3 regions of the Mastigocladopsis repens PCC 10914 genome follow, and region 1 is predicted to be linked to each of the others. Evidence: riboswitches for the same ligand, from Rfam matches in the RefSeq annotation. Region 1 holds a riboswitch; each other region holds the start of a gene.

Region 1 (10,592 bases):
TCTTTAAAATTGACAGTTTTTTTGTCAATTTTGACCCCTACAGTAGTCTGATACTTCTCAGAAAAAATACTATAAACAAAACACGATACTAAACTAGTTTTCCCCGTGGCAAATGCACCTATCATACAAATTTTTTTCTGGAGCATGTATGAACAATCCTTAGTAAGCGTTGTCAGATAGTAAGACATTAAAAGATACCCTGCGGCTCGAGTTCTTACCTCCTACCAATTTCAAATCTAAATCTTGACTATTAGCCACACCTATAATATTGAACTTTTTCCGATTAATTCCTTGGGAAGATAAATAAGAAAGGATTTTATTAGCACGGGCTTGACTAAGTACCCGATTTCTTGTTTCTGTTCCAGCTTTATTTGTGTGTCCTACTATTTGAACACGCACATCTTTATCAAGATATTTGGCAGTCTCCAAAAGTTTTTCTATTTGTAGTACAAGCTTCTTAAGCTTTTTATCCTCACCAGGTAAAAACTCTGTTGTGCCTTCTGAAAAAAAAAGCATTTGTTTTTCAACCTGCTTTTTATATGACTCAAGATGCTTTAGTTCTATAGCAACAAGGTTTTTATCTTGAAATTGACTCATTCCTGGAATAAAACGCCATGATTTCCTGGCCTCTAAAATCCACTGCTGAGGTGCAGAACCACTGACATGAAGAATACCTTTTTCATCAACTCTCATGGAGACTGTTTTTGGAGGTTGAAGTAATTTCTCAACTCTTTTGCTGGTAATTTTTGGTTCTAAAGATAGGTAAGGCTGCCAATGGCTGACGACTTTTTCTGGACTGAGGTTTGCTTGTTTGACTAGCATCTTAGGATCTACTGCTAATGAGTCGCGCATTCCAGAAATAAAATAATTTCCACCTCGCTTCTCAGCTTGAATTACGACAATTCCAGGCTGAGAATTCAATTTTTCTAGATAGGCATTCCAACGCAGATGGTCTCTAATAGCAAAAAAGCTCCAAATCCCCAAACCAAGAGATACTGTGCTTAATAAAAGCCAAGCATAATTAGATTTTTTTTTGGTTGGACTTTTATACTGCGCCTCCAAACAAGCTTCTAGCTCATGTCTGCTGGCTGCAAATGGCTCTGTCTCTCCTTCAAAAAAAATAAGTTCTCTGTTTAGCTTCTGGTGAATTTTTTCTATTGTTTCTTGAAAAACTAATCTTAATTCTTGGGGAGCACTTCCCCGAATTATACCTGCTAGTACTGCCTGTGGTCCCTCTTCAATCCAAATGGTGAGTTCTCCAAAATGTAAACTTTGAAGCCTATCATTTTTTTGTGTATTGAAAGAGTCTTTGACAAAATCCTGGATAGCCGTCAACATAGCTGAAACCAAATCTGGATCTTGAGCGCTGACCTTCGGTAGTACTATATGTTGCAGCATTAAGCCGGTTTTTTTGTGAATTAGAAATACCTGTTCTACTCGATAAATAAGCGTGCGAAGCAGTACAACTTCAGCAAATGTTTTCCCCGTCTGTCGCGCTTCTAATCTCCACTTAAGACTTTGTGGAGAAAAGCTATTTTCTAAAGTGGTATCTAACGATTGAACCATCTCTTGGAGAGCTGTGGTAATAGCCTTGCGAATGGCTGGTCCCATGATAGGGAAAATCGCAGTTGAAAGAATATCTAAGTCTTTTTTAACAGAGGATTGAATAGCGTGTTCAACAGTAGGTACTATTGCCTCGCCAAGTTGTTTATCTTGGATTGTTCGTAAAATAACTGCCTCTGGAAGGTATCGGCTGATATTTTCGGCTGTTACCTCAGGGTTATCTAATCGCTCGTATAATTTATTGAGTTTATTTGGCTCAACACCCAGGAGTAAACTACGGAGTTCACCTAGTTCATCGTTAGGTTGTACGTGATTGTTTTTTGAGTAGTCATTAGTCATTAGTCATTAGTTATTAATTATTCTTGATGAGTCATGCATCAGATATTTGACTTTTGACTTTGTTTATTATTGAGAACTTAAGCGGATAGCTAGTTCTGAGAAGAGAGCAGCCAGGGTGGTACGGTCTGTTTTCGCAATATGAAGTTCTTGAGATTCTTGTTGCACTAAAGCCACAATTTCTTCGTATTTTTGCCGGATGTCATCTTGTAGGCTTTTAGATTGGTTAAGAATTTGCTCACGAAGTTCTCGCTGGCTATTGGTAGTTTGTTCTTCAAATTGGGCAATTCTTTTTTCTAAAGACTGCGTTATATTTTTGTCTTCCTCAGTAAGTGCTTTCACTGCTTCAGTGCGTTCTACTTGTTCGTTTTTTAGCCGATCTGCTAGGGACTCAACCTCTTTCTTTATATACGTTTCCAACGAATCTAGACGTTTTCGTGTTTCATCCCGTAAATCAGCACATTCTTTTAACAGACGTTCTTCTAAGCGGGTAAACTTTTTTTCCACCTCCCGCATTTGATGACCAAAAAGAATATCTCTAACTTTTGCTAAACTCTGACCTTCTCCCATATCTGTACTACTATCTGTAGCACCAAAAAGAGACTTATTTATATTTTGGTTTAGTCCTACTTGAGATAGTTCAAGTGTACTATGATTGCCGTGTTCTCCTTCAGGCTGGTTCATATTATTAATCCTTTCGGGGCTGCAATAAGCTTTGCTCTTTGTTGTTTGGTCACATCTTTGTGATGTTTTTGTCCTTCCCTAGAAATAGTTTTCGCTCATACTCCGTAGGGTAGCATCCTTAAATCATAAAGCAAGTAGCATCCTCTAGAAAATTGAAATATTTATTTAACAAAATTAATTAAAGTAAAATTTTTATATAAAAATTTTAAAATACTAAATTGTATATAACTCTTGTAAATAAGATTTAAAGAAACCCGATTTCTTAAAGAAATCGGGTTTTTATGCTTACTATATATTTCCACGATCTTCCCAATTATCTGCACTAAGTACAGCTTTGCATTAATTTGTGGCGTTTTAATTTGTAGTAAGTGCTTTAGCACTCTTCGTGCTTACTACGAACTATATGCATCATCTTCATTTCGTTACCAACTTTTGCAATCCTGTACTAAGGGCGTTTATCATTGATAAAATTGGGTATACCCAGTACTGAACAAGGGAAGTTAGAACCTAGCTGTTGGACTATCGGATGCTTGAGTGAGTTACAGCCAAGTAACAATAAATCCGCACCTTCTGCTGCCACCACTTTTCTCAATTCCTTGGCAATGCAACCAAACCGAAGATGAGCTTTAAAAGAACTCTTCCATTCCACAGCTAGACAACTTGCTTGCCGGAGGATACATTCTGCTTGTGCAAACCTATCCACCAATATTTCTTGTTGGTATGCTGCGTTAGCCTGCAATTTTGTTTGAGTGATAACACCTGTGTCAAACCCTCTTAAGGGGAAGCTTGTTGGACAGTGTGGTGGGATTTGTTCTGTTGCTCGCATACTTGCAAATTCCTCTGTTTGCAAGACATCTCCACCATGACTACTTTGATTTTCCTCTATTACATAGACGACTTGAACTGTCACTTGCGCCTTTGTGGCTAAACGTGTTTGATGAGCAATCAACAAGGCAATATCTAACGCAGTATGGCTGTTGGGAGAACTATTATAACCAACAATTAAATTGACTGAGTTGGTTGATTGAGTCTGTAAAGACAAAGATGTTTTTGGCGCTGACATTAAGACCATTTGCTCAATTAAATCATCTCTACCAATGGCATTTTGCAGACGCACCAATATAGGCTTAAGATTCATATTTTTATCTCTCTCTCAATAAGAATTAACACAAACAATGACTCATCTGCAATTCATAATCCGTAATTGATTTTGTGACTAGAAATGACGAATTATGAATTATTAATTTTTTCAATTACTCGTCTTGAGTGAAATACCGATCTAAGAAATTTAGGGCGTAGTTGCGGAGGTCATAGTACTCTTTTGAGTTCCTCATAGCAGCGCGATCGCGTGGATGAGAAAACGGTACTTCCAGTATCTCCCCAATCTTAGCCGCTGGTCCGTTGGTCATCATAATAATGCGATCCGACATATAAATTGCTTCATCTACATCATGGGTAACCATCATGACCGCCTGTCGGTGATTTTCCCAGATATCCAACACTTGCCGCTGCAATTTACCCCGAGTTAGCGCATCTAACGCTCCAAAAGGTTCGTCCATGAGCAACATTTTTGGACGAATTGCTAATGCTCTAGCAATACCTACCCGCTGCTTCATGCCACCAGAAATTTCATCAGGATACTTATCCGCAGCCGCTGTTAAATTTACCATTGCCAGGTGTTCATTCACAATGCTAATTTTTTCAGCACGATTGGCATCTTTTAGCACTTCGTCTACAGCAAGCCGGATATTTTCCCGCACAGTTAACCAAGGTAACAGCGAATACTGCTGAAACACCATCATCCGCTCAGCGCCTGGTTTACGAATTTCTTTGCCATCTAACCGCACTAATCCAGAAGTCGCTTTTTCTAAGCCAGCGACAATCTTTAAAAGTGTCGATTTCCCGCAACCGGAGTGACCAATAACAGAAATATATTCATCTTCGCCCACTGTTAAATTGACATTATCTAGGACGACAAATTCAGCTCCATCAGGTTTTGTATATGACTTGAATAAATTTTCAATCTCTAGAAATCCTGTGCGAGGTGAAGCCCTATCATAGGCATCTGTTGAGAAAGAGGTAGATTTCATTTGATACTCCTGCAATTAGTCATTCACAAGCATACAAAGGACACTCAACACAGTACTATTAACTCTGCTGAGTCTGCTAGGACATAAAGAAAGATTTGGGAGCATTGGCTCTAATCTCAAAACTCTTGAGATACCCGACTGGATCGCTGGGGTCAAAAGCTTTCTTGTCGATAAATAGTTCAGCTTGTTCTATCTTGTAATCTTCTTTTGGAGATTCAATTCCCATTTCAGCAGCAATTTCTCGGTACAAGTCAGTTTTCCAAGCTTTACGCGCCAATTCTTCAGCATTTTTGGGAATTTCTTTAATTTGTCCCCAACGAGCTGACTGAGTCATTAACCAAATACTCTCAGATTGCCACAGAAATGTTGAATGGTCATTTGGCGCTTTGATAAGATTAGTCGGTTTTTCAAAAAATATTGTTGTATCAGTCGATTTCACCAGCCGTTTTTTGCCATCAAAACCGCCGTAATTATATTCGCCGACAATCCCTGGTTTTGTTAATTTGAGTTTTGCTCCTGTAAATGACTTATTCGTGATAATCTTAGCCACTTCCTCCCGATTTTTTGGATCGCCACAATAGCGGCAAGCTTCTATCATTGCCTTAACCAAGGAGCGATAGGTTTTGGGATTTTCTTTAATGAAAGACTCCATCACGCCTAGAAGTCTATCTGGGTGTCCTTGCCAGATTTCCTTACCCTGAGCGAAGGTAAAGCCAATTCCGTCATTGCCAGTAATTGCCCGTGTATTCCAAGGTTCTGCCACCATATAACCTTGCATTGCCCCAATCCGCATATTCACCACCATCTGCGGCGGTGGAATAATGATAATGCGAAATTCTTTGTCGGGAGCAACTCCAGCAGCAGCAGCTAAGTAGCGGATAAAGTATTCATAAATAGCTGAACTTAGCACCACTGCCCAAACTCGTTGCTCGGATGGTAATTTTTCAAAGTAATTGCGAAAATCGCGCCCGAACTCTTCCAAATTGCCGTTATAGTCTCGCCAAGGACGCAACCCCGAATTCCACATTGCTTTATTCATCGTCATGGCGTTACCGTGACGGTGAATTGTCATTGCCGCACACAAAGGTGCATGACGTGCGCCTTCTGCACCTGTTCTAGCATTCGTCACCGCACCACTCACGACTGGCGAAGCATCAAGGCGACCAAAAATAATGCCGTCACGAGATGTCCCCCAGCTAGCCTCGCGGCTGAGGGTGACATTCAAACCATACTTGCGGAAAAACCCTTTCTCCCAAGCTACGGCAAAGGGAGCGCAGTCATTCACCGGCACATAGCCCACTGTAATGTTAGGTTTTTCCAGTGTCTTGGGGTCTACGACTGGTTCCACCGCCAATGCTGCTGATGAGATTCCTTTGGGCGCACGGTTAGCATTAATGGCACAAGAAGAAAGTCCACTTGCAAATGCTGTTGCTCCCAGTCCTTTGACAAAGTCTCTTCGCGTCCAGTTATTTGTGTTATGGTCACTCATGAAAAACCTCCTGCGGCTGCGAAATCACTCATTAACCACGAAGGTACAAAAGTTTTTTGTCGTATCCTTCCTCGCCCTCTATGGTCTGTTAGCTCTTTGTCCTCAGATGCGTTGGGTTACTAACGCACCAATACTAAAGGTGGTGACTCTACGCTGCGTTACACTGCGTTAACGCACCCTACACCTGATTATTGAGTGTTGACAAATAGCTAGTTTGAAGTTATGGGGCGACGAGTGACTAAAGCTTGTATTTTACCGATGGCGTAATCAAGAAATAGCCCTGTTAAGCCAATCACCAGCACGGCAAGAAAAACGGAGTTTAGGTTCAGGCGACTCCATTCATCCCAGACAAAAAAGCCAATTCCAATACCGCCTGTGAGCATTTCTACAGCGACGATAACTAGCCAAGCAATTCCTAAACTAATCCGCAAACCTGTAAAAATATAAGGCAAACTTGCGGGCCAGATGATTTTTGTAATTCTTCGCCAACGGGGCATTTCCAGAACTCTTGCCACATCTAGATAATCCTTGGGAACACTGGAAACTCCCAAGGCAGTGTTAATGATTGTGGGCCACAAAGAGGTGATGAAAATGACAAATATTGCGGATGGATCTGCCAAATTGAAGATTGCCAGGGCAATAGGAAGCCATGCCAAGGGTGATACTGGTTTGAAGATTTGAATGACGGGATTGAGAACCATCAGTGCTGTTTTGGACATCCCAATCAGAAAACCAACGGGAATTGCAACAATAGCACCTAGCGCAAACCCTAACAATACCCGTCGGATACTTGCTATCAGTAACCAGCCAATACCTAGATTTCCAGGTCCTCTTTGGAAGAATGGGTTGAGGATGTAATCTAAATTTGCGACCAACGCTTCAGGCGGGCTGGGCATCAATTCATGGTTTGCAAGGGCAATAATCCACCATACAACAATAACACCCAAAAAACCAATCAAAGGAAACAAGAAGGCATCCCGTATTATCACGGGTTTAGCATGTTTCCAAGCTGTTCGACCAGCAACTGCCAATATGGCAGCTACATTCAGTTGAAATATCATTTGTGACCTCAACAGACTCAAGCGCAGGTACAAGTAATCTGAGCAGTACCAGCCAAGGATACTGATGAGATCAGAACATTATACATACATTATACATAATGCTGTCTCTTCAGTCTCCTCTCATTGCCTACGAAGTTAGCTGACGGGCTAGGGCTGAGAGATACCCCTCTCATAGAAGCAGAAACAACAAGGAAGAAAGATACACTTATTCCTAGTTCTTCACTCTTTTTTTCTTCTTCTATGAGATACGCCCCATACTTTGGTTCCTCCGCTCCAACTTACGCAATGCGATTCATTGGATTAGGCTGACTTACTCTTATTTTTGATAAATTTAACATTGATACATAGTAGCGTCAAGCTACCTTAAGATATAGTTTTTTGCCTTGAAAACAAGTATCTTTGAATTGAGTCAATTCATCTGTATTAAGATATATAAATCTTAGCTAAAAATCATGTATTTTTATGCTGAGTCATCACATACTTTTAATAACTAAATGTAGCACCTCTCTACATGGATAATAAAAGATTTTTCTCTGCTATTATGTTTATCCACTGATAAGTGATGAAAGATTTTAGTCAATTGCTGCAGGATAAAACTCGGACGATTATAGAACAGTGGGTGGAAGCTGTTCGACAAGATAAAAAGATTTCTAGCACCAATAATTTATCTCGCACAGCTATTGAAAACCATCTTAGCCATATCCTCTTGGCGCTGGCAACAGTGCTTTCTCAATATCAAGATGATCAAATCCAACCCATAATTCAAGCGAGTTTGCATCATGGTATTCTCAGGGCAGAGCAAGGTTTTGATGCAGCAGAAATTGCAAGAGAGTATCGTCTCTTACGTAACATAATATTTAGAACTTTAGAATCAGAATTACTGGAAGCCTCAGCACAAGACGTGATGCGAGCTGTGCGTTTGATTGATATGGTGTTGGATGAAGCAATCGCCTACTGTTTCCAAAGTTACACACAACAGCGATTGGCAGAAGTAGAGCAGTTGCAAAATCAACTCACCCTCAACAATCAGGAACTCACTCGCTTGGTGCGGGCAAACCAAGACAACATATCGCATTTGGCACACGAACTCAAAAGCCCTTTAACTTCGATTATTGGTTACTCTGATTTGTTTTTGCGCCTCCAACGCCAAAAATCCGAGGAAAAAGACACCCTTAGTCATCTAGAGCATGTTGAGCGCGTGCTACGCAGTGGGAGACTATTACTCCACCTGATTAACGATGCACTAGAGATTTCCCGTTATGATGCAGGGCAGATGAAACTGCAGCCAGAACCAACCAGTGTGCATGAATTAATTAGAAATGTCTCCGAAATGTTGGAGCCTTTGGCTGCTAATAAAAATTTACAAATGAGAGTTGAGTGCGATTCGGCTTGCGCCGATAGCTCCGCTTCACGCGCTCCTGAAGAAGTTCTCACAGACCCGTTACGGTTGCAGCAAATTGTAACAAATCTTGTCAGTAATGCGATTCGCTACACAGAGTCGGGAAGTATAAAAATTACGTGTAAAACCTTGGGCGTGGACAAATGGACTATTGCAGTCTCCGACACTGGGATTGGTATTGAACCAGAAGACCAAGCGCACATTTTTGAACCCTACTTTCGCATCCCTTATGGCACTAAGTCCTTCCTTCCTGATAGTACCGGCTTGGGCTTGGCGATAGTTTCACGGCTGGTAAAACTATTGCAAGGTGAGATTAGTGTAGTCTCGCAGGTGGGAGTTGGTTCTACTTTCACGGTGACTTTGCCATTGACAGTGGAAATGTGAAGTGTGGTGTAAAAATCCTGCCTAGTTTACATCCTTTTTTGTTCTTTCACCCTAGCAAGCGCATCTTCAGCAGCTGCCTTTTCAGCCTCTTTTTTACTACGCCCCCTGCCTTCTCCGTACTCTTTATCTGCCACAAATACTTTAGCTATGAATTCTGGAGCATGAGATAAACCACCTGCTTGAACTGTGACATACTTGGGTGGTGTTTGGGTGATGTTGCGTTGCACCCATTCCTGAAATCGATTTTTAGAGTCTACATTTGAGCGAAACTCCACAATACTTTCAGGGACAGAATCAAATAGCGGTTCCACAACACCACGAACTGCTTCAATATCAAAGTTGTTGTCTAGGTAGTAAGCGGCAATGACTGCTTCAAAGGTGCTACTCAGTAGGTTGGGATTTTGGTAGCCTCCTTCTAAACTTGCGCCTTTACCCAACCGCATTCTCAAGTCTAAGCCAACCTCAGTTGCAAACTTTGCCAATTGCTTTTCATCTACCAGCGCGGAACGCCGACGAGTTAATTCGTCTTCGCCCTTTTCCGGGTGACGTCGATAGAGATATTCGCCACTTAAAAAAGTCAGCAAAGCATCACCGAGAAACTCTAAGCGTTCGTTGTGTTCCCCTTCTTGGGGGTTCTCATGGACATAGGAACGGTGTGTCAGCGCACGACGTAGAAGAGAAGCATTCTGAAAGCTTTGTTGTTTAATAATTTCAGCCAATCTCTGTGTTTCTGTGTTAGGGGTTTTTTCAGTTTGCTGAGGACAGAGCATTGCTAGGACTTCTTGCTTGTGCTGTTGTGCAACATTTGCCTCAGATGCAGAGATAGCCTTGAGAAGTCGAGCAATCGTGTCGAGAGCGCGATAAGTGTCCTCTATTGAAAAGCGAGATTGATGCGCCCATGTATTGCGGACTTCAACCAGTTCACTCACTAAAGCACGCCCGGTACAACCTAGTTTTTGACTGAATACCTGATCCCACTGCCCAATTATTATTTTCAATAAAACAGAACTATCATCATGCAAAATATCTTTGGCGTCACATCTTAAGGTTTCGTCATCAGACATACATGATGTAACGTCCGTTAGCCAGCGCTCACCATAAACTTTTTGCATCTCCCTTTTTATGTATGGGTATAAGCCCTGATTTAAAAGAGTGAAACTCCTGCCAACTCGTTCGTGGTTACTAATAGCCATCGTGGTAGTTAAAGTAACATTATTTCTGGGTAATCATTTTATGCACTTTATTGAAGTGCCAGAAAAAATCCATCCATTAACAACTTTTCATATCATCAAAACCGCCTCAGTTCAAAATTGAACTGAGGCGGTTTAATTGTAAATTATGAACGTTCCTGGAAGGGATGAGAATAAAACTCGTCTCTAGCTCTGCGAGGAAAAGTATAAAATCAATCCTCAAAGGATAATTCGTAACTAAGTTGCTAATGCCAAATTACGAATTACTTTCTATTTCTTATGATATGGATAGCTGCACCTGCTACTCCACCATCGACTGCATCCCCAAGGGTATCTTTACCTGGGCGAGTAATCGTGCCAGTCACCGTGCTAGCGGCTACACCTACTCCAACATCT
Region 2 (10,592 bases), 1.9 Mb from region 1:
CTGGTGCGATCGCTCTCCCAATTCCTTCATTGCACCCAACACCGCAATACGTCGCTTTCCAGGCGTGTCTGCTAACAATTGCAACGCCGCCTCCATAGCTTCTGGTGCAGCATTATAAGTCTCATCTAAGATTACCACATCATTGGGCAAAGTAAAACGCTGCGCTCGTCCTCCTGGCATATCGACAATCACACCCGATTTGAGGCATGACCAATCAATGCCCAACACCTGCGCCACAGCTAAAGCAGCCAAGAAGTTAGTTGCATTATGTCGTCCTGATAAGGGTAAAGGCAATTGCACTCCTGCCACTTCCAACGTGTCACTATCAATCAACTTTCCTTGGATATCGCCACCAGACAAGCCGTAAGTCAAAACTTTCCCTTGCCAGACTTTTGCCGCTGTTTCAATCAATAGCTGATTATCATGATTGAGAATTGCCACGCCATCAACAGGCATTTGTGCTAATAATTCACATTTTGCTTGGGCAATAGCTTCTTCTGAACCCAATAACTCTATATGCGCCGTTCCCACATTGGTAATCACGCCAATTGTCGGACGGGCTATTTGCGTTAATTCGGCAATTTGCCCTTTCCCCCGCATCGCCATTTCAATGACGGCGAAATCGTGTTCTGCACTCAATTGTAGCAGAGTTTTCGGCACTCCTATTTCGTTATTGTAATTTCCATAAGTCTTGAGGACTCTTCCTTGTGTTGCCAAAACTGCAGCAATGAGTTCCTTGGTTGTGGTTTTGCCCACAGAACCCGTGACTCCAATCACTGGAATCTGAAACTGATTACGCCACCACCTGCCAATTTTTTGATATGCTTCTAGCGTGTCTTTTACCTGCAACACAGGAAATTCAGAATAGTCGTATTCAAAATCTACTATCGCAGCCATTGCACCTTTTTCTATTGCCATTCGGACAAAATCGTGTCCATTAAACTTTTCACCGCGTAAAGCCACAAACACTTCACCCGGCTTAAGGATACGGGAATCGGTCTGTATACCGCTGCTCAAACTTGCTAGCGCAGCTTCAGATAAGTTTGCTGCTCTTGCACACAGAACTTCAACCAGTTGGCTTAGGGTGGCAGAATAAGGCATAAGACTAGAGTTTTTGGATTCCAAAATTTGTTCTTGGATTTAAGGAAATACCTCGTCTGTAAGTGCGGCGAGGACAAAATTCCTTAAATGCTATATTCCTTTTGCTGGCAAAATAAAGTGATGAGTTTAATATTTTTACATATATTGCAATCTTATGTAAGACACTCCTCACTCCACTTAACAGCATTTTTCTCCCAAATTGGGAGAGAGGCAAGATTAAAGGTAAAAAATGATACTTATAAACTAAGATCTTTCAGGTAAGATAATTTGCCTATCAATAATATGTGTAGAGACGTTGCATTGCAACGTCTCTACATACCAGAAAATCCCACCAATAGCTATAAATGAATGATATTGCCCCAGACTCCAAACCTGATGTTCCCAGGAGGGGCTTTTGATAATTGGCAAGTGCTATCCTCGATTTTTGATCAACATCACTTGCACAATTTTTATGGCAATATCACCAGAAATTCCCAAGGCTTGATACAAATCGGTTAAGAAGTCTTGCTCCTCTTGAGTCAAAATACCATCAGCTAAAACCAAATCCGTGGCTACCGCAAAAGCAGCTTCCCGTAACTCGTAGGGTAAGGACTCTTTAGCTAAATTAAACAAAGCATCTATACCTTGCCGCCTCAGAATAATCAGGAGTTTATCAAACATCCTGTTCATCACATCATTAGAATAACTTCTGAAAAGCTTCATACGAGACAGCGCAGACGAAATACCACGCGCCTGCCCTTCAGAAAGATACCCGTCTGAGGCTGTTGCCGCCAAAGTCATTGCAGCAAAAGCTTCCGCTGGACTGAGTGCTTCTTGAACTTGGCTTTGTAAGCCGAAATTTTTGTCGAATAGACCCATTGTAGTTTACTCCTTCGCTTGCATCTCAGCAGCGGTACACTCTCTCGTGCCTAGGTCACTTTCAGGTCTTTGTACAACGCTGTGAGATTTCTCAGCTTTAGTGTTCCCAAGATTTTTCGCTAGTGAACACCTAAACTCCATGGTCTTCGACAATATGCAAAGTTTCGGTTTGAAGTGGGCAGAACTTTTACCCTACGGTCAGCCCCCGTATCATATATCGAGTGTCGCAGAGGCTAGGCTTAGTCAAGACGCTTCGCGTCTACGCGAAGACCTGTTTTGTCAATGGTTTCGATGACTGCCAGACCTAAGCCAGAACAGGCAATGAGCAGCAATACTGAAACCAAGAAAGCTTTTACAAGCATCCGGAGGGCGTCGTCAAATAAAATGTAACTGGTCATGGTTTTGTTTACTCAACTCAATAGTGCTAGTACTCATTTATTTCTCCACACCCTGATTGGCACTTTTCGTCGATGGAATACCAGCATTTGCATCTTAACAAAACTTTAGGTGTTTCATGACAAAACTTAGATGTTTTCTTGTTGAAGTTCAGATAAACTTGTACCACAGTTTTGTCAAATAAAATACTCAATCTCTTTTTAAATAAAAAATAATCTCAATAAACTCTCATATTAGTATTGATTTAATTGGTAAACTTGGTTATATATCAATACCGTTCAGTTAAGGGGTACTTGTGACAAATGTATAGGTGTTGTGCCTAAAAATAATCTTATCTCAACCGTATTTGCTTATCTATTTCCAGAGAATTACAGACTATGGAACTGTCTCAGATAGAAATACATACAAATCGGCTTTTGTTGCTGCCAATATCACAGAAATACAAAGAAGATATTTTTAGAGAATTTACCAAAGAAATTACTCTTTATATGTATCCTCGTCCACCTAAAGATATTACTGAGACAGAAGAATTTATTAACGATTCTCTAGGCGAAATCAAAACGGGAAATCATCTTGTACTTGTTATTTTGAAAAAAGACTCCCAAGAATTTTTAGGATGTACTGGAATCCACGAAATTCGCAGTATAAATCCAGAAATAGGTATTTGGCTAAAAAAATATGCACAAGGAAAAGGCTATGGATTAGAGACTATTACTGCACTTAAAATATGGGCTGATGTGAACTTAGATTACGATTTTCTTATCTATGACGCTGATAAGGCAAATATCCCCAGCCGAAGAATCCCAGAAAAACTTGGTGGGCAAATTGTTAGAGAGTATGATAAGACGAACTTAAGTGGAAGAGTTTTGCATATAGTAGAATATAGAATTTCAAGAAAAGAAAACTTGCTTGAAACTCGTTACAAGTGAGTTATTGATGTCTCTAAATAAGAGAGACTGGAAAAAAACAGTAGACCACAAAAAAGGGCTGAATGTCATGTCGCCTGAAACTATCGGACTCACAAAGAAGCAGTTCCCGTAAACGTCTTGCAGATCGTTTAGGGGAACTGGGAGAAAATCCATAGCTACTGTAACTGAAGACTGTTAACAAAGAGCATTCAATTAATAATATTTCCTATTAATCATTTAGTATCATAGTAAACCAAAAAAAATAGGTGGAACAAAGATGCAGTTAGCATCAGACAATTCCACCCGTCATACTGTAAATTGAAACTTAACGCTTTTCGGTTCCCTGATTGCCAGCGCCTTCAGTCAACTGGTCGCTGTTGCCGGATTCTGGTACAGCAGATGGCTTTGCATCAGTTCCGGTAGTCATGCCAGTATGGCGTTTCTCTTCATCAACGGGGGTTTGATAGTCACCGGAAGCAGCAGCGTTTTGTTCGTCGGATTGTCGGTCTTGTACTTGGTCGTTTTCTGGATAAGCCATAACTAAAACTCCGTTTTTAACACTGGCATCATTCTAGGAAGTGTGGGGATGTCATTTCTTCTCTCCAGGATGTAGTTATGCTTAATCACTCCATCTGTCTTCTGGATGAATTCTCACTCAGCTATAGTGTCAAAGCTAGATGGTATCCTCTTGTGTTAGCAAGAGCGTTCTAAATAGCTGTTCCACACTAATTTTGCGCTCATTCGCAAAATTAGTGTGGCAATTGCAACCGCGATGATCGTGCTTACGGCTATGGCTAGATCTACAGTAGGGATTCATCGCTTAATTATTCGCCTAACAAGTTAAGAATTTGTTGTGCAGCACGTTGACCACTGCGAATCGCGCCCTCCATGTAACCACGATACTCCACAGGGGCAGTATGCTCGCCTGCAAAGAAAACCCGACCAGCAGGTTGCATCAGATGTGGGTCAAAACGATGCAACTCCCCCGGTCTAAAGTAGCAGTAGGCACCTCGTGTCCACTCATCAGCACTCCAGTCATATGAACGAGAGGAGATAACCCTGGGTGCATCAGGATAGAGGGTGTTTACTGCTGCCATTGCTCGGTCAGTTGCTCGGTCAGATAACTTTAAACTTGAATTGCCCCCACTGAAACAAGAAAGAATTTTTTCCGCTCCCATTTGAGCGAAGGTCGGCTCCCAGATAGCCTGATACTCGCCCTCAAGCAACACAATTCCAAAGTTAGACTTTGACCAAAAACAGTGCGGGTATTGCAATAGCGTCTTAACGACACCACCGTAAGGCAAACTAGAAATCGCCTCTCGCTGTATATCTGTCAGTGGTGCCTCTATCAAAGTGTGACGCAACACGCTCCAGGGAATCGTTACTATCACGCTGTGAGCCACTACCTCAACTAAACCGTTTGCTGTCTCTACACTGACGCTAACAGAGTTATCAGTCTGCTGGATACGGCGCACGGGAGCATTAGTATGAACTCGCTCCCCCAGATATTTAGCCAAAGCATCCACCAAACGCGAAACACCGCCTTGAACCCGCATATTGTAAGCTCTGTTGCTGATCCCTGTAAAATAAGCAAAGAAACCTATGCTAATCAGGTCTGCATCGGTAGCAAATAGTGAAGAAGCCAGCAAACGAGCAATTCGGCGTGCAAAGGGAGCGATTGGGTGTGCATCCAACCATTCATCTAAAGTCTGTTGGGGGTCTTGTTGTTCATCTAACAGACTTTGGAGCTTTACATACAGATTGTCCAAATCCGTACTTTGTTCTGCTGTCAGCGACATACCATTGCGAAGTGTTCCGTCAATGAACCAGTAGAGGTCATCAGAAAAATGGCACGCTGGGTCAAGCTGAATACCAAATTGAGTTGCATAAGTCATCAGAGCAGTATGATTATCGTCCACAAACTCGGCACCTAACTCTCCGTATTGTCCTGCACTAAGTTGAACTGTATAAGCCCGCCCACCTACACGCTCCTGTGCTTCAAATACTTGGACATCCATGCCTGCGCGTACCAGTTCATAAGCCGCACTCAGCCCCGCTAGTCCTGCACCAATGATAATAGTTTGAGATGGCATCGCTTAATTCCCTAAAAACATCAATAAGAACCAAATTATCAGGCTAAATCTGTTCCTTCATGACTGCCATTTGCCGATAAATAAGAACAACTGTGTAAAGCTTGCTTTTGTCAGCATTCTCACATTTGGATCTGCATTTTAATTCATTTGAGAAGTGCTAAGCTAATGAGCATTCAAGTTGCATAGAGCTAGGGCTGAAGCCGTTACTACAAGCGAATCATCCAGGAAAAATGAATGACGATTAGCTTATAAGTCTTCAACCGGACATGATTATGATATGAGACCCCCGCCACGGATAAATCCGGGGGCTTGTTACTCGTGTGCTACCTACTCGCCCAAAATCCATTCTGGATTCTGGCGACTGACGTCACAACTACTTTCAAAGATTAACAGAGCGCATTCTGACTGTGCCATTGATGATAGCTGCGGTCTTATCCCTCTTGTGTCACTTTCCGAGTATTGTGAATAAAAGAATCAAAAGATAAAACTCTACAAGGTAAGTAGGGCAATGAATGTAGAATTACAAATCCTGAAACATTTGGCAAGAGATGCTAACCCAACAGTTGCGATCGTAATTGAGAGCTGGTGAGCCAGCGCGTTCCGGGGGCCCCTCCGGGTATGCCTGCGGCACGCCTGACGGCGTTGGCGTACCCTGTCCGCAGGACTTACACCAGTCGCCTGGGTCGGGAAACCCTCCTGCATAGCGCTGGTTCACCGCAAGGCGCTGGCTCGTCCATCTGTGGTTCATTATTTCTTTGTGTACTTCACCCAATTGCAAACCGCTATAGTTAGCTTTATTTGTGCCGACCTACTTAGAACATTAGCAAATCTATTGTTATTTAATTAGGAGATTATGTCATGATATTTAACTACTGTGTCATGTTAGTTAACTAGTAGCTCAACGAAATATTTTGCTAAAAATTATTTTTTGTATTTTCTTTATTTAAATAACAAATTTACTTTATTCTTTATTCCGCTATAAAAAATTAGTCTCTTTAGCAAGAGATTGCATTATGATATTATCAAGCTAATATAAACTAAGGTCTGTCTTGAAAGTCCAAAATGTCATGTTGTTAGCGAAGCTTCTCTAACAACATGACAAAATGTCTAGTTTGCAGATATGCCATAGCAATCTACTTATAATTGAATTGCTATTTTCGTTAAAAATGCCTTATTCATATCTCTTCTATAGAGAATGATTCATTAAGTTTTGATTGATGAAAATTTCTATTTTTTGATTAATTTATGTGTAACAGTTACTTTTTTTCTACCTACAATGTATAATCAGGATAACGTTTATGCTGGAAAGACAATATAACCCTAATTCTTTTACCAGGCAAGCATCGTCAAATAATGTTGTTAAGTGTTTGCATAATTTGCAATGGAACATATTAGACCACATTAGTGCTTGTAGTTAGTAGGAGTCACTCTTGAAAGAGGTTGACTTGAATCACGCTTACACGTTAAATTCTTAACAAATCTACATCAGTCTGCCTAATCCACGGTTTGCCCTAAACATTCTGTTTAGTTGGGGTATGCCAGGAGCGGAGGAACCAAGTTTGGGGCTTATTTCATAAAAGAGTGAAAAATGAAGAATGAAAAAAGACAAAATTACTGAAATTTTTGCTTATATCTTCTTTGTTCCTTCTTCTCTCTTCTGTGAGGGGGACATCTCTCAGTCCTAGCCCGTCAGCTAACTTCGTCGGCATTGAGAGGAGACTGAACGAGCAGCATTCTGACAAGTAATGCCTTGTTCGCGTCAGTGTCCTTGGCTGGTATCTGTGCGCTTCGTTGTACCTGCCCTCGACCTTGAGGATGAGGATAGTATTATCTTCTCCTTGGTATATGAGGCAGGAAAAGTTGCCATATGGTGAAGTTGAACTATGTTACCGACCAAAAAACATCGCATAGCTCTGATTTCTGTTGATGGAGATCCTGCTGCAGAAATTGGACAGGAAGAGGCTGGGGGACAAAATGTCTATGTGCGTCAAGTAGGTCATGCGCTTGCTCTGCAAGGTTGGCAAGTGGATATGTTCACTCGCCGAAGTAGTGCAGAGCAGGTTGCGATTGTGCAACATGAACCTAATTGTCGAACTATTCGGTTAAAAGCTGGACCTGCTGAGTTCATAGGGCGAGATCGCTTATTCGAGCATCTGCCTGAATTCATTGCAGAGTTCCAAGCATTCCAGCAGGAGCAAGGATTCCAGTACTCTCTGATTCATAGCAACTACTGGCTGTCCTCTTGGGTAGGTATGGAACTGAAAAAGCAGCAACAGTTGATTCAGGTACATACCTATCACTCTCTAGGAGCCGTCAAGTACAGCGCTGTTGCTGATATCCCGGCAATTGCTACCAAGCGACTAGCTATTGAAAAAGCCTGTCTGGAGAGTGTGGATCGAGTTGTTGCAACTAGTCCTCAAGAGCAGGAACATATGCGAAGACTCGTTTCCACTCAAGGGCAAATAGAACTGATTCCCTGTGGGACTGATGTCGATAAATTTGGTCCAATTCCACGAGTTGCGGCACGGCAGGAGTTAAGAATTGCACCTGATGTCAAGATGGTTCTCTACGTTGGTCGCTTTGATCAGCGCAAGGGGATCGAGACACTGGTGCGAGCCATTGCAAGGTCTAGTTTGCGGGATCAAGCTAACCTACAACTAGTTATTGGGGGTGGAAGCCGTCCCGGTCACAGCGACGGGATCGAGCGCGATCGCATCGCAAGCATCGTGGCTGAACTTGGACTGGAAGATTGCACAACCTTTCCAGGTCGCTTAAATGATTCTGTTCTTCCCTTCTACTATGCAGCCGCAGATGTGTGTGTTGTACCCAGTCACTACGAACCTTTTGGTTTAGTTGCAATTGAGGCAATGGCTAGTCGGACTCCAGTCGTGGCTAGTGATGTTGGAGGGTTGCGGTTTACAGTCGTACCTGAAATCACTGGATTACTCGTTCCTCCTAAAGATGAAGTTGCTTTTGCCAATGCTATTGACCGCATTCTGACCAACCCAGATTGGCGAGAGCAATTAGGTGAGGCTGGTCGGCAACGTGTAGAAATTGCCTTCAGTTGGCATAGTGTGGCATCCCGATTGACTCAACTCTACAATCATCTGCTGGCTCAAACCATACCCACAAAGGAGACCAAATCTCAAGTGGCAGCTTAATTTCTACAGCTTTGACCAAAACAGTTCTGAGGAGCCAGCCGCGTGCGGAGGTTCCCTCTGAAGAGAGAGATTCTGCCATTTGCCACAGCCATCAGGCAGAATCGCCCCCAAACATTACAAAACAAGCCTCTACCCTTTTACATTAGGGAGTTATCAATATGCTAAATATCGGAGATTACGCACAGCATCAAATGACGGGGCAGATAGGTCAAGTTATCGGTTATGGGCATCAAATACTTCATGGAGTCTATCTAACGACCCTAAAAGTACGAGCAACCAACAACAAGGGAAGTCGTAATCGGAGCAGATTCATTGAGGATGTGCATTCCGCATGGGTGTTAGCAGAGCCAACAGAAATTTCTAACATTCTTTGCCCACAGTCAGCCGAAAGCGGATTGGCACTGCAAGCTTAATGAGCTTTTACAGCGTTTTTCATATATTTGAACCACAATCTTTGGTAGGGGCGTAAGCGCAAAGCGCAGGCTCCTTCATGTGTGCAGCGTGCCCTTTGGGCATACAGCCGTTCGCCCTTACAGTGTGGTCTTCTATTTACCCGGAAATTGCTGTAAGATACCAGCATTACTAAAATAGCAGGCAAAGCCCTTGGGCTTTGCCTGCTATTTGTATAGTTGCTATGTTAACTCTTGCACTGATGGCACTTGTCACCAAATCGGTGTTATCCCTCTTGTGTCACTTTCCGAGTATTGTGACAAGTTATTGCTGGGATTCAATCATTTAATTGCTGCAATGAATCAATTTAAACCCGGTTTTGCTTCTGGATAATTTAACTTAACGTGAGTTCGACGAACTAAAAAACGGCAGGAGGCAGAGCAGGCAAGTCTTTTGGGTAAATGTCAAGTGAGGGTTTTTTCGGTAGATAAGTATAAGCAGCCAAACCTGCCATCAAATTGACTAAGAAATTGAAGACACTACGGTGCCGAGAGCATTCTATTTGGCACAAATTGCTGTTCAAAAAGTTTTTGGGAGATATAACCTCTATCTCCAAATAGTTTACCAATCAAGTCCTTGGTCATGTCTGGAACTGGTTCTCGGTCAAAGTCCTTCGGACACGCTTCGCGAACGACATTTGCCGGAGTTAGTTTGAATGCCAGCAATTGTCCCTGGTCGTTGATAATCAAATGGAGTTTAAAGCCGAAGTGCCAACCCACCGAATTTTTGCCCCATTTAACTAATCCTTTAAAGACCTTGTGTGCATGAGCACGGCATCATTCGTCAGTAGGTTGTTAGATTTGAACAAGCTTGGGCAGTGTGATACACTTTTAAGTACTTACTTAGCGTTCTTAATATTGATTAAAATTTGAGAATAATCTCTTTTACAGAACTCTATTACTTCGTGGTATATTATTGATTGATTAATCAATCAATAAGTTTGAATATGCCTCCACGTGATGAGCAAGACTTTGAGAATCGGCGACAGCAGATTATTGACGGTGCTTTGCAAGTCTTTGCTAGCAAAGGCTTCGAGAAGGCAACCAACAAGGATATTGCTGTAGCAGCGGGAATTGGCTCACCTGGTTTGATATATCACTACTTTAAGGATAAAGGCGACTTGTTTCGGCAGGTGGTTGAGCAACGCTTACCAGTGTTGCAATTGCTGACTCATAGCCAGGAGGACATAATGAGCAAACCACCACAAGATGCGCTCACTATCTTTGGACAAGCCTTTCTCAAAGTCTTGGAAAACCCTACCTCTATCGCACTGATGAAGTTACTGCTTTCTGAAGCTTTCCGGCAACCTGGGATTGCCGAGATGTTTAACACTATTGGACCAAGTCGTGCGATCGCTTTCTTAACTCGCTATCTGGCAAAGCAAATGTCGGCTGGAGTACTCAAACCAATGGACCCTGCTGCTGCAGCCCGTTGTTTCACTGGTCCTCTGATTGCGTATATGATTACCCGTGAAGTCTTTCTACAGCCTGATGCTCAACAGATCAGCTCTGGCACGATGGTAGCAACTGCTGTCGAAATTTTCCTACGAGGCATGGCTTCAATTCCTGATAGGGATTCAGGCATAATAAGCACTAGCACCTCAGATATAAGACCACATTCCACGC
Region 3 (10,592 bases), on a different contig from region 1:
AAGTGAAAGAATTTCAACAAAATTGCGAAACCCAGTCGGTTCGCACCAGTTTTGTTACCTAACAAGGCTTCTTCATCGGGAAGCAGTGTCCAATACTCAATTAACTCGTTTACTTCCCAATGTCGTTTCATTGTTTATTTTAAGATGTATCCTGATTACATTACCACTTCTTCAGCGCAAAAAGTTCCGGTTTTGACTATAGTCGGAACTTTACTACGGACAATGGTACAGTTTCAGGATTTTTTCCGTGGTAATCCAGACTGTAAACAGGTAAAGTGCCAACTCCCATAGAAAATTCGGTACTTTTTGGGCAAGTACAGAAGAAGAGTGAAAGCTGGATTTTTCACGCGCTGGCACGCTTCGCGTGCCCCAGAAACTTGAAAAGTTTAAAACCTAGTCCTGGAAAGACTTTAGAGCTACTTTGCCCCTGGTGACAGCTTCCGTAACACTACCCCATTTTCCGTCACCTCTATTTAGTTTATCTCCTAATATTACATATACATAGTTTGTGAACACTTATTGGGGCGGTCACAACCGCTATCGCTGAACAGCAAAAATAACTAATAAACGAATACGGGCGGGGATTTTTTTCTTGACAAGTGCCTAATGCGTTAGGTCAAAGGTTTCCCTGCGAGGGTGTGGGTAGAGACTGTGAGGGCGTGTAGGCGTAAATAGAAGGTTCGTGCAACCAGGGGCAACCTGTGGCTATAAACCTTATACAGCAACAGTTACAGAGATTGATACGAGATTTAACCGCGCTGATGAATAGATTTGTTGCACAAATATTTTTTCTAACGCATAGACAGTAAAATAACTTTGCCTAAAACGGAGCTTGGAGTACCTAAAAGTGTATGTTTTAAAGTATTATCGCTCCGTCTCGAAACTGAAAAACATTGCCTAAAAGAAAGCAAACTAGGCAAAGTAGTGATTGGTAATTATTATCAATAAACCCTTCAAAAGGGGTTGACAAATGTGACGTCATACTAAAATGCCCCTAGTTGCACGAACCTTCTATTTACGCCGTGTAGCGGTTTCCTGCTGCTTCCTCCAGCAGCGGTAGGGGTAGCGATCACCTGTAACGTCCATTCTTGACATATGTGCTACAATTATAACTTGCTACGTATGTATTTATCACATTTGTGAGCTTTCCTAGCATTGAGCAAAGTCATCACCATCAAATATTTATCTTTCAATCTTAGAGAAAATTTTTCTAATTATTATGTATAAATTTATATCAAATATCAGCAAGCAAGATTTCCAACTTCTTTACTCTAGAGGTTTCATTAGTGAGAAACGTAATATTTTGGCAAAACTTGGCTCTCTAGAGCTAGTTTTTGAAAAGTTTATTGAAAGCGAAAGCAAAACAGAAGCTATTAAAAATGCAGAGTTGATAGAACTTTTTGATAGCTGTAGTGATAAAAATAAAAATATTGAAGAATTGACGGAAACGCTTAAAAAAATTGCTCCTGGAAACGGAAGAATTGGGTTTCATCAAGTAAATTTTCTTATAGATTACTTAAGAAAAAAAGTTTGGAAATATCTCCAAGACAAAGAGTATAGTCTCGACTTAATTTCTCATGACCATGCATTTGGTAGTGGAGGAGATTTTATTAAAACAATGCACGCTACTACTAGCGCATCTATTATTGTTACTCCTCTGGTAACTATCTGTAAGACTGGAACAACAAATGTGACTTCTCAGCATGGAAGTTCTCAAGCAATAACAGAACTTGGATATAACCACATTCAAGTTAACCCCTTTTATTTGAAAGAATTGCTTGTTAGGTATAATTTCGCCTTTGTTTCACTTGCCGATTTGGGATTTCCATATTCAGATAAGCTCATAGAAGCAAGAAAACAGCTATGGTATCAAAATTTAATAGAGATTAATCGTAAATACAAACCTACAAAAGAAAATTGGCAAGAAATTTTAAAAAGAACAGATATATCTCTAGATATAGATATTTTTAAAATAGTTGCTCCAAACGCACAGGTATTAAATCCAGTTCATCACTCTACAGGAGTGTGTCACTTAGGAATGATACCTTATGTCCTTGGCATATATCTACACTTGGGAAGTAAAGGTATAATTTATCATTGTTATGACGGAATTGATGAAATATCTAATGCATCTGTCAATCAAGAAAAAGACATCCCTAACAATCTCATAATCAAAATTGACTCAAAAAGTATCACAATTGCTGAGTTTTCACCAGAGGATATTGGTCTTGAAAGAGTCAACATAGAAGAGATTAAAGCAGAACAAGAAATCAAAGAAGAAATGAATATTTTTTGGGAAATTCTCTCTGGAGATAAACAATACTTTAAATCAAAAAGAGATTTTTTGGTAGCAAACGCGGGTTTGTTACTAGTAGCTGGGGAGAAAGTACCAAATCTTCATGAAGATATTGTGAGTCAACTCAAAACAGGAGTCAAGATAGCTGAATATTTAATTGATTCAGGCAAGTCATATGAAAATTTTCATCAGATATTGTTGGCTTTGCACAACAACCTTGATTGGTCATTAAGTAAATAATAAGGGCAACCTTAAGAAGGATTTTAAGGACTTGAAGAACAATATTAAGGAAACACTCTTCATTCTCCATCAATAAATTTGGGTACTTGTATTCAAGTTGTCATTAAAGTGATAAGTTTACAATGCAAACTAATAACTATTTCTTTTTTAGCTGACTCAGTTTCACTGTTTCACTTTAGTAACTCTATAAAAATAAATAACTCACCATAACTCATATATTTGCTACGGAAAAGTTTTTTCACATTATCTGGTAAATCATCCATAGCTACATCATTTTGTCTAAATACTCTACCATTAATTCGGATATTTATATCTGCTTTATTGGCAATATCTTGGAACAATTTGGCATTTTGGAGGTAATAGCCTTGGTCGCATAGAACATACTTGACTTTATCATAAGTACGTTGAACTCTACCGTATTGAATAACGTCTACTGTTACGTACAGACAATTTTCTAGAGATATAGTTTTGGCATCTTGCCATATCTCCTCAAACCTTTCATTAATAAATGCACCTACAGGAGAATCTATATGTAGTTTTAACTGCTTACTCATTGTCGTCAGTTTCCCAGAGCGAAAGAAGGTAACGAACAAATTTGGAGCACACATATAAATAGCTAGGGATGGGCTAGTATTGTACAATCTAACCTTTAATTTATCTTGATTTCCGTTCACTTCTAATTTTTGAATTATTTTCTGTATTTCTCGTAAATTTATATAAATTTTTTCTGCAATATTAATATCATTAAATTCCTCTGATAAACCTTGTAATTCTATGGAACGAGCTTCTACCAAATCTCTGTTTTCTGGATTAAGAAATAAAATTTCAATCTCATGATTATTGTTTTCAATATATTTGACAATGGCTTGAGTAAATTTTTCTTTGTAACTATTATCTCTCAATAATTCTGTCCAGGTTTCCAATATTCTAATAGAAGCTATAGGATGAGGAGAACATTTTGTGAAAGATTTTGTTTCCATGATTGTAGTAATAAAGTCAGACTTGTCAAATAAATCTAGCTCCACTCCTTGCTGTTCATCTAATTCTTTTAGACGACGAAAAACAATATCAAAAGCCACAAAAGCACAGACAGCACCTAGCAAGTTAAAACCCATATTTTGCCAAACATTAAACCAATCAATTCCCTGCTTAGATAATAATGGTGATATGATTAATATTATGGATGCTCCAGAAAGAGCAGAACCAACTTTTACAGATGGAGTGCGAAGTAAATTTTGAAATTTACGTATCCTTAAATAAAGCCTTTGCTGCCCTAGCTTTCTTTTTTGGACTTGTGATATACCTGTGAACGGATTCACTTTCATTTAGCTTCTCCTTTATTGACAAGTGAATCCCTACGCCAAAATTATTCTTATTGTTTAGCCTACAGTTACTCAGTTAACCCGAAAACAGTTGACTTCTAGATTTCGTGATAACCGATTGATTGGAATAATATATTCGGCTCAAACTCTAAGAGTAATAATTTGGGGTTCGGGATTTTTCGATTACTAAGTTACTAAGTCAGTACCACTAGAAATTTAGAACAAGCAAAAAACCAAAAACACTGAATAGAACACCATTCGATAAAAATGATATTCGTTCAGCCTCCTCTCAATGCCGACGAAGTTAGCTGACGGGCTAGGACTGAAAGGTGTCCATCCTGGAAAAATCACAGTATTAGCCCCACAATCATTTGGTTCCTCCGCTCCGTATTACCATATACGCCTAAAGGCAATAAGGCAAAACAGTATTAGGCAGATATGCTTTTTTGCTTTTTGAAAGTATTTATACTTTATTTAGATTATTTGAATATAGCAAACAACTTTTATTTTTACAAGTTTCACAATAAAATATTAATTTAGTAATCTATTTAATTATATAAATTATATAGATTTTAATAAGGAGCATCCCTCTAAAACCATGAAAAGAAACACCAAGACAGAGGAGACAGGCAACCAACAGAAAAAAACAGTCAGAAGTCTTTCCATTACCCAAAACGCTTGGGATGCCATCAAAGACAAAGCAGCAAGAGAAAAAATATCCGCTTCTGAGTTCCTTGAACGGATTGGACGTGATGCATCGGTGCTGGAAACTCCAATTCATTCCCGTCTCAAAGCATTCTTGGAAGCGCCTATTTCTATCTGGTGGTGTTGGTCAGAAGCTACAAGGCGCTATGCAGTTCAATTGGGGCTTGTGGAGAATCATAGGGAAGAAGGACTCAAGGACTACATAGTTGAGGAGCGACTCAAGCGACAAAAAGAAATTGTTGGAGATTGTCTTTGGCGTGCCATGCTCACGCTCGCTGTTATCAACTATGGTATTCCTGAACTTAGTATTAATAGCATGACACCTCTTCTGCGCTGGATGAGCTTCAAAATGCTGCTACACAGGGCAGAACAAGCAGAGAGCCATGCTCTACAAAAAACCGATAAGCCTACGTTTACTATTGCACAGGAGCAAATCGAAACTGATTTGGCTGAAATTCAAGCTGCGCTCGACCTCTTGCAACAATTCTCACCCTCGTATTACGAAGTCCTAGATATGGTGATGAAGGGCAGGATGAGTTTTGCCCAAATCGCGAAGTACAAACGCCTTAATACTCAAAGAAACGTAACCGAAGCAGAAGCACGACGGGAAGCAAAAGAGGCGGTCTACCAACTTCGGGCATACCTCCACAACAAAGTAACGAATATTGCTAAAGAACAGTACAAAAAAAGTTTCTGCAAATCTGAAAACGCTTTAGAAGCCAAAAAAAAGGAATATTATCAGTTATGTTCCCTGTCTTTTTTAAAAGAGAAAGACACGAAAGACCTTGAAGAGCGTTTTCTCCGTTCCTCGTTGGAAGAGCCGGAACTGGAATTCTGGATAAAGGAAATTGACCACTTAGCAGGACATTACTTAGGTAAATTTGAGTCTATCCACACCGATTCCAAACATAAAGACCTTCATTACGAGTTGAGGGAAGAAATTGAAAAGAAGCTGAAAGATGAGAACACAGAGGAGAAAGATAGTCTTCGTACTTTACTGACTCAAATGGACAAAAAATTGATGTTCTGTAAGTCGTTCAAGGATATACGGGAAACAGTAGAACAGTTTGTTTCTGATGTGTCACAAGGGAGCTTGCAACTTGACACTATCCCCCTTCCCAAAAGTTTCCTAGAGCGAAAGGAATAGCAACCTAAGTCGGCTGGTTTTTTTGTTTTAGCCTTGTTCTAAAACAAATTACCCTCAAAATTGGCTTTAAAGTCTTGTCATGTAAAGGTTTGAGCTTTAGAACAAAAGCATCCACATCCCCCGAGAAAAACACCCGTATCCCCGGACAATCCATTTTTGAAATCCTTACTACATAAGGGTTTTAGCGCCTTAAAACAGCCCTGATCATATAGATTATATAGATCAGGTCGCCAAACCCGTTTTTGCGGAGCTGGCATGATTTGGCAATGTTATATACATTTCGCCAATTCAAGATGAATTGCTGCATTTGCTCCGGCACAAACCAGAAAAACACTCTAAGACTTGATGTCAGAAGCTGCGAGAACACAAAACGGGTGGAAAAACCGAAGTATAACCAACACCCGCCTTTTGGGCTACCCCAGCATCAAGGAGGAAGGCAATGAACATCCTTCCTCCAACACACATCTCGACTCAGCACTGGGAAGAGTGGGTAACTCTTAGCGGCGTCCATCCTGAAATCACCGCATTGAACGTCATTTCCCTATCAGGCGCTAGAATTTACGATTACCTGCTCTACTCGCCATTCATTGAGCGCCGCAACAGCGGGAGAATCACCGACTCCTATTTAAAGCGCTATCGACCATTGGAGAATGGCGGCTGGTGGTGCGGTGGCGGAATTGACCCGATGACATGGGAAGAAATGCTCTGGGGTCAGTTCAAGCCGGACACCCCTCGCCCGTCATCGGAGAAAGGTAAAGAATTTAAGGGATTTGGTCAACCGCCGAAGCTAGTCAAATATGAACCCCCGCCAAAAACTGACCTGAGAGCATATTTCCTGCGTGTCCCTGATGAAATTTGGGATCATGTTGCCAAGCGCTACAAAATCAAGCGATATAATTCTCCCCTGGCGCTACGGCTTTTGGATAGACGTAAGCTTCGGAACTTTTGGGAATGGGTGTACTTGCACCCGGAAATTCCCATTATTATCACCGAGGGGGCGAAAAAAGCAGGGGCGTTGTTGAGTGCTGGCTATGTGGCGATCGCACTCCCTGGTATTTCTTCCGGTATCAGAAGCTCACAAGACCCAATAACAGGTCATACCCTCAATCGCCATCTTATCCCCGAATTAGAGAAATTCGCCGCCCCTGGGCGCGAAATTTACTTCTGTTTTGACAATGACCCAAAACCCACCACAAAGGCGAATGTAGATTTATCAATCCAGTGCACAGGCGGATTATTAGCACAAGCAGGATGCAATGTCAAGGTCATCACCTTAATCGGCGACCACAAGGGAGTTGATGATTTTATCGTCGCCAACGGCGAAAAAGCGTTTGAAAGCCTCTACAAGGCTGCTGTCAGCTTGGAGGTGTATACAGCCTCTCTGCTGTGGCAACTGACCTACAAGGCGACGCTGAGGCTAAATCAGCGCTATTTAGGAGATATCCCCTTCCCCTTGTCCGGTTTTGCTTGTATCAAGTCTCCCAAAGGAACGGGCAAAACTCAAGCGCTGGACAAGTTAATTACCGAAGCCCAGAGAGAAGGTAGAAAAATCCTGGTAATTACGCACCGCATCCAGCTGGGACGGGCGATTTGCGATCGCCTGGGGCTGGATTGGATTGAGGATGTCCACTCAAGCCAGACTAAGGGCTTATTAGGCTTTGGAGTTTGCATTGACTCGGTACATCCCGTATCTCAAGCTCATTTTAACCCCAAAAATTGGGCAGGAGCGATTGTAGTACTCGATGAAGTCGAGCAAGTTATATGGCACTTGCTCAACAGATCCACTTGCTACGAGAAGCGTGTATCAATTCTTGAGACCTTCCAGCAGCTAATGGGCTTTGTTGCATCTACCGGGGGATTGATTATTGCTCAAGATGCAGACTTAAGTGACCTAAGTATTGATTTTATCAGGGGGGTGATTAAGCGGGAATCTGAAATTGATTTACAGCCGTGGGTAGTTGTCAACGACTGGCAACCAGAAGAAGAGATTCGTTGGAACGTAACCATCTACAAATCAACAAATGCTGCACCTGTGCTCACTCAGATCAAGCGATCGCTCTCCACTTCACCCAAAGCGATTATGATTCACTGCGATGGTCAAAAGGCGAGAAGCAAATGGGGAACTAAGAATCTGGAATCCTGGGCAAGAGAAAACTTTCCCGACGAGACGATTCTCAGGATTGACTCAGAAAGTGTTGCTGACCCCACTCACCCAGCCTATGGTTGCGTTGAGAAAATTAATGAAATTGTCAAGCAGTATAGGATTATAATAGCTTCACCCAGTATTGGGACTGGAGTGTCAATTGATGTCAAAGAGCATTTCCAAAAGGTGTTTCTCATTTCTCAAGGGGTTTGCCCGGAATCGGAAACACGGCAAGCTTTGGCGCGCTTAAGAGAGCCAGTTCCTCGCTTCATTTGGGCGCGGGGATATGGCTTAGGTAAAATTGGCAACGGTAGCTCTAATTATAAGGCGTTGCTGACCTCAACTTTCAAAGTCGTCAAAGCTAACATCCGGCTACTCAAGGATTTTGATTTTGACATCGACGCCGCCACTGAACCTGTAGCAACCGCGACTTGGGCAAAGATGGCTTCCCGGATTAATGCTTCCAGCTTCAGATTCCGCGATAGTTTGCATCAGGGATTAGTTGCTGAGGGACACCGGGTGACTGTAGTTGATTCCGACGACGAAAAGGAGGACAAAGATAACTCAGACCAACTCAAAACTTGCTGCGACACCAATCAATCGGCAGAAAACCAAGCAGTAGAGATGGTAGAGCTTCCCACAGAACGCAAGTATTTGGAACTCAAGGAGAAACGAAACAAAACTCCGTCTGAGGTGTTGCAAGTACGAAAATACGAACTCAAGCAACGCTATGGGGTAGAGGTGACAGCAGACTTAAAACAAAAAGACGATTCTGAGTGGTATCCCAAAATCCGGCTGCATTACCTTTTGACCCATGATCCCGAGTTTGTTCAGCTGCGAGACCGCCGGCATTTCGAGGGACATATTAAGCGGGGGAATGGACGGGTGTGCCTCTGGGATATTAAAGGCTACTTGCCCAAAGTGGAAGCCCTCAAGGTGCTAAATATTGGTCAATGGTTTGACCCAAAACGGGAACTCACCAGCCATGATCCAGACCTCATCGCCTGGGCAGATTTGGTAAAACGATACGCCCGCGAACTCAACGATTTGGGGCTAGGAAGCTTTGACGAAACACTTTATCCTATCCAAGTGCTACAGATTGTGCTGTCTAACCTTGGCATGGAATTAGAGAAGTTGGAGCGGCGGCGGGTAGCAGGCGAGAAAAATCCTGTGCGTTTTTACCGCTACAAAGAACCGTGCGACGGCAGGGCGGAGATTTTTGCAGCTTGGGAACAACGAGATATTTTAGCGGTTTCCTCCAAGCTACAGCATTCTGCTAGTCCACACGATGTGACTGTGCCACCCCCCCAAATTTGTGACACCCCCGAATATATAGAGATAAATACAATTGGGGGTGTCACAGAAAATGAGCCTCCTGCGGAAAGTTCGGGGGATGATTTTTCAAGGGATACTAGTGTTACAGATTTAGACAACGATTCATCCCGAACAGTATCACCGCCTCCACAACCTCCTCAAGACAAGAATGAGAGCACTGCTTGAAGAAAGCGATTGCCCTTTGGGCAGTGCGCTCCGCGCAATCGCGCCCTCGTTCTGGACGGTCTAAAAACAGGTAATGCGTTCCACCTGGAATCGTCACGGTTTCAACACGCGGCGCATTCACACCATACAAGCTATTGAGCATCACTAAATGACTCACTTTCTCGTTGTTGCTCCCCGTGTACATACCCGCCCAATGTCCGCCCGTTGCCCAACCGACCAGCGCAACTTTCTGTCCCTGTTCGCGTTGCCGAATCCAGTCCACAACATTAAATCTTAACACTCTAACCAAGTGGTAAAAATATGACTCAATTTATCACTTCTCAAATTTTGGTTGCCTACGCTCATTGTCCTTACAAAGCATTTCTAATAATGTCTGCGAAGCAGTCGGGAGAATTACATGAGTATGAGCAAATTATTGAGCAAAAGAAGTATAAAATAAAAACTAAGTATATTGATATGCTTCAGAAAGAAATTCAAAATATACAACCATATGACCAAAAACACATTAATAATGGTATCGATTGTTTGATTAACGCTCAGTTAAAGGCTGGTATATTAATTGCTAACTGTAGCATTCTCAAAAAAGTATCGTATGAATCAGCCTTGGGTAAATTCAGTTATGAACCAATAATTTTTCTAGGAACACACCAGATTAATGAAATAGCTAAACTAGAACTATTCTTCATTGGATATGTGCTTGCACAAGTTCAAGGATGCCTACCGAAGACAGGTAAAATCATAACTGTAGATGGGAAGTCCCATAGTGTCAATTTGAGGAATTGCGATTTCAATCTCAATCCTATACTTGAGCCATTGCAAGAATGGACTACGGGCTTGTCGTCAGAACCACCACCCATGAATTTGAACAAGCATTGTTCAATATGCCAATTTAAGGTGCAATGTCGAACTAAAGCGGAACAAGATGAGCACCTCAGCCTGCTTGATGGTGTTACCCCCAAAGTTATTCAAAGATATGAGAAAAAGGGGATTTTTACTGTCAAGCAACTTTCCTATCTATTCAAACCACAGAAACGTAAAAAGCGAAACAAAAATCAATTTGATAACACTTATAAATTAGAGTTAAAAGCGTTAGCTATCAGAACAGGAAAAATATATCTTCAGGACTTACCAGCAATATGTCGGCAAACAACAGAATTATTTTTGGATATTGAAGGTGTTCCTGACCAAAACTTTTACTACTTGATTGGGTTATTAGTTTGTCAATCAAATACAACAAAT

The links. Region 1 has a riboswitch for cyclic di-AMP ahead of ntrB (nitrate ABC transporter permease). Riboswitches for the same ligand answer to the same signal wherever they lie in the genome.
Region 2: it holds a riboswitch for cyclic di-AMP, as region 1 does, so the genes downstream of both, MAS10914_RS0123700 (glycosyltransferase family 4 protein) here and ntrB (nitrate ABC transporter permease) in region 1, are expected to answer to the same signal.
Region 3: it holds a riboswitch for cyclic di-AMP, as region 1 does, so the genes downstream of both, MAS10914_RS0100660 (hypothetical protein) here and ntrB (nitrate ABC transporter permease) in region 1, are expected to answer to the same signal.

Annotation. Positions count from the first base shown of each region.
Region 1 is NZ_JH992901.1:2,992,988-3,003,579, reverse strand. Features, by position in the region: gene MAS10914_RS0115495 (Rab family GTPase) at 1-146, opposite strand, end outside; gene MAS10914_RS0115490 (OmpA family protein) at 160-1,902, opposite strand; gene MAS10914_RS0115485 (hypothetical protein) at 1,969-2,583, opposite strand; gene MAS10914_RS0115480 (universal stress protein) at 3,029-3,721, opposite strand; gene MAS10914_RS0115475 (ABC transporter ATP-binding protein) at 3,837-4,673, opposite strand; gene MAS10914_RS0115470 (ABC transporter substrate-binding protein) at 4,750-6,162, opposite strand; gene ntrB (nitrate ABC transporter permease) at 6,372-7,223, opposite strand; cyclic di-AMP (ydaO/yuaA leader) riboswitch at 7,333-7,540, opposite strand; gene MAS10914_RS0115460 (sensor histidine kinase) at 7,786-9,006, shown strand; gene rnc (ribonuclease III) at 9,033-9,716, opposite strand; partial or broken gene MAS10914_RS36215 (Swt1 family HEPN domain-containing protein) at 9,837-10,199, opposite strand; gene MAS10914_RS0115450 (hypothetical protein) at 10,460-10,592, opposite strand, start outside.
Region 2 is NZ_JH992901.1:4,870,749-4,881,340, reverse strand. Features, by position in the region: gene MAS10914_RS0123730 (UDP-N-acetylmuramoyl-tripeptide--D-alanyl-D-alanine ligase) at 1-1,101, opposite strand, end outside; gene MAS10914_RS0123725 (tellurite resistance TerB family protein) at 1,513-1,959, opposite strand; gene MAS10914_RS35050 (hypothetical protein) at 2,199-2,357, opposite strand; gene MAS10914_RS0123715 (GNAT family N-acetyltransferase) at 2,733-3,284, shown strand; gene MAS10914_RS0123710 (hypothetical protein) at 3,589-3,801, opposite strand; gene MAS10914_RS0123705 (flavin monoamine oxidase family protein) at 4,088-5,356, opposite strand; gene MAS10914_RS34615 (hypothetical protein) at 5,877-6,104, opposite strand; cyclic di-AMP (ydaO/yuaA leader) riboswitch at 6,854-7,079, shown strand; gene MAS10914_RS0123700 (glycosyltransferase family 4 protein) at 7,240-8,517, shown strand; gene MAS10914_RS0123695 (hypothetical protein) at 8,676-8,930, shown strand; partial or broken gene MAS10914_RS36780 (transposase) at 9,329-9,743, opposite strand; gene MAS10914_RS0123685 (TetR/AcrR family transcriptional regulator) at 9,914-10,592, shown strand, end outside.
Region 3 is NZ_JH992900.1:93,503-104,094, reverse strand. Features, by position in the region: gene MAS10914_RS0100670 (DUF4158 domain-containing protein) at 1-131, opposite strand, end outside; gene MAS10914_RS0100665 (hypothetical protein) at 1,220-2,536, shown strand; gene MAS10914_RS0100660 (hypothetical protein) at 2,707-3,861, opposite strand; cyclic di-AMP (ydaO/yuaA leader) riboswitch at 4,137-4,288, opposite strand; gene MAS10914_RS0100655 (hypothetical protein) at 4,457-5,710, shown strand; gene MAS10914_RS29165 (plasmid replication protein, CyRepA1 family) at 6,150-9,353, shown strand; gene MAS10914_RS34805 (hypothetical protein) at 9,271-9,615, opposite strand; gene tnpC (IS66 family transposase) at 9,654-10,592, shown strand, end outside.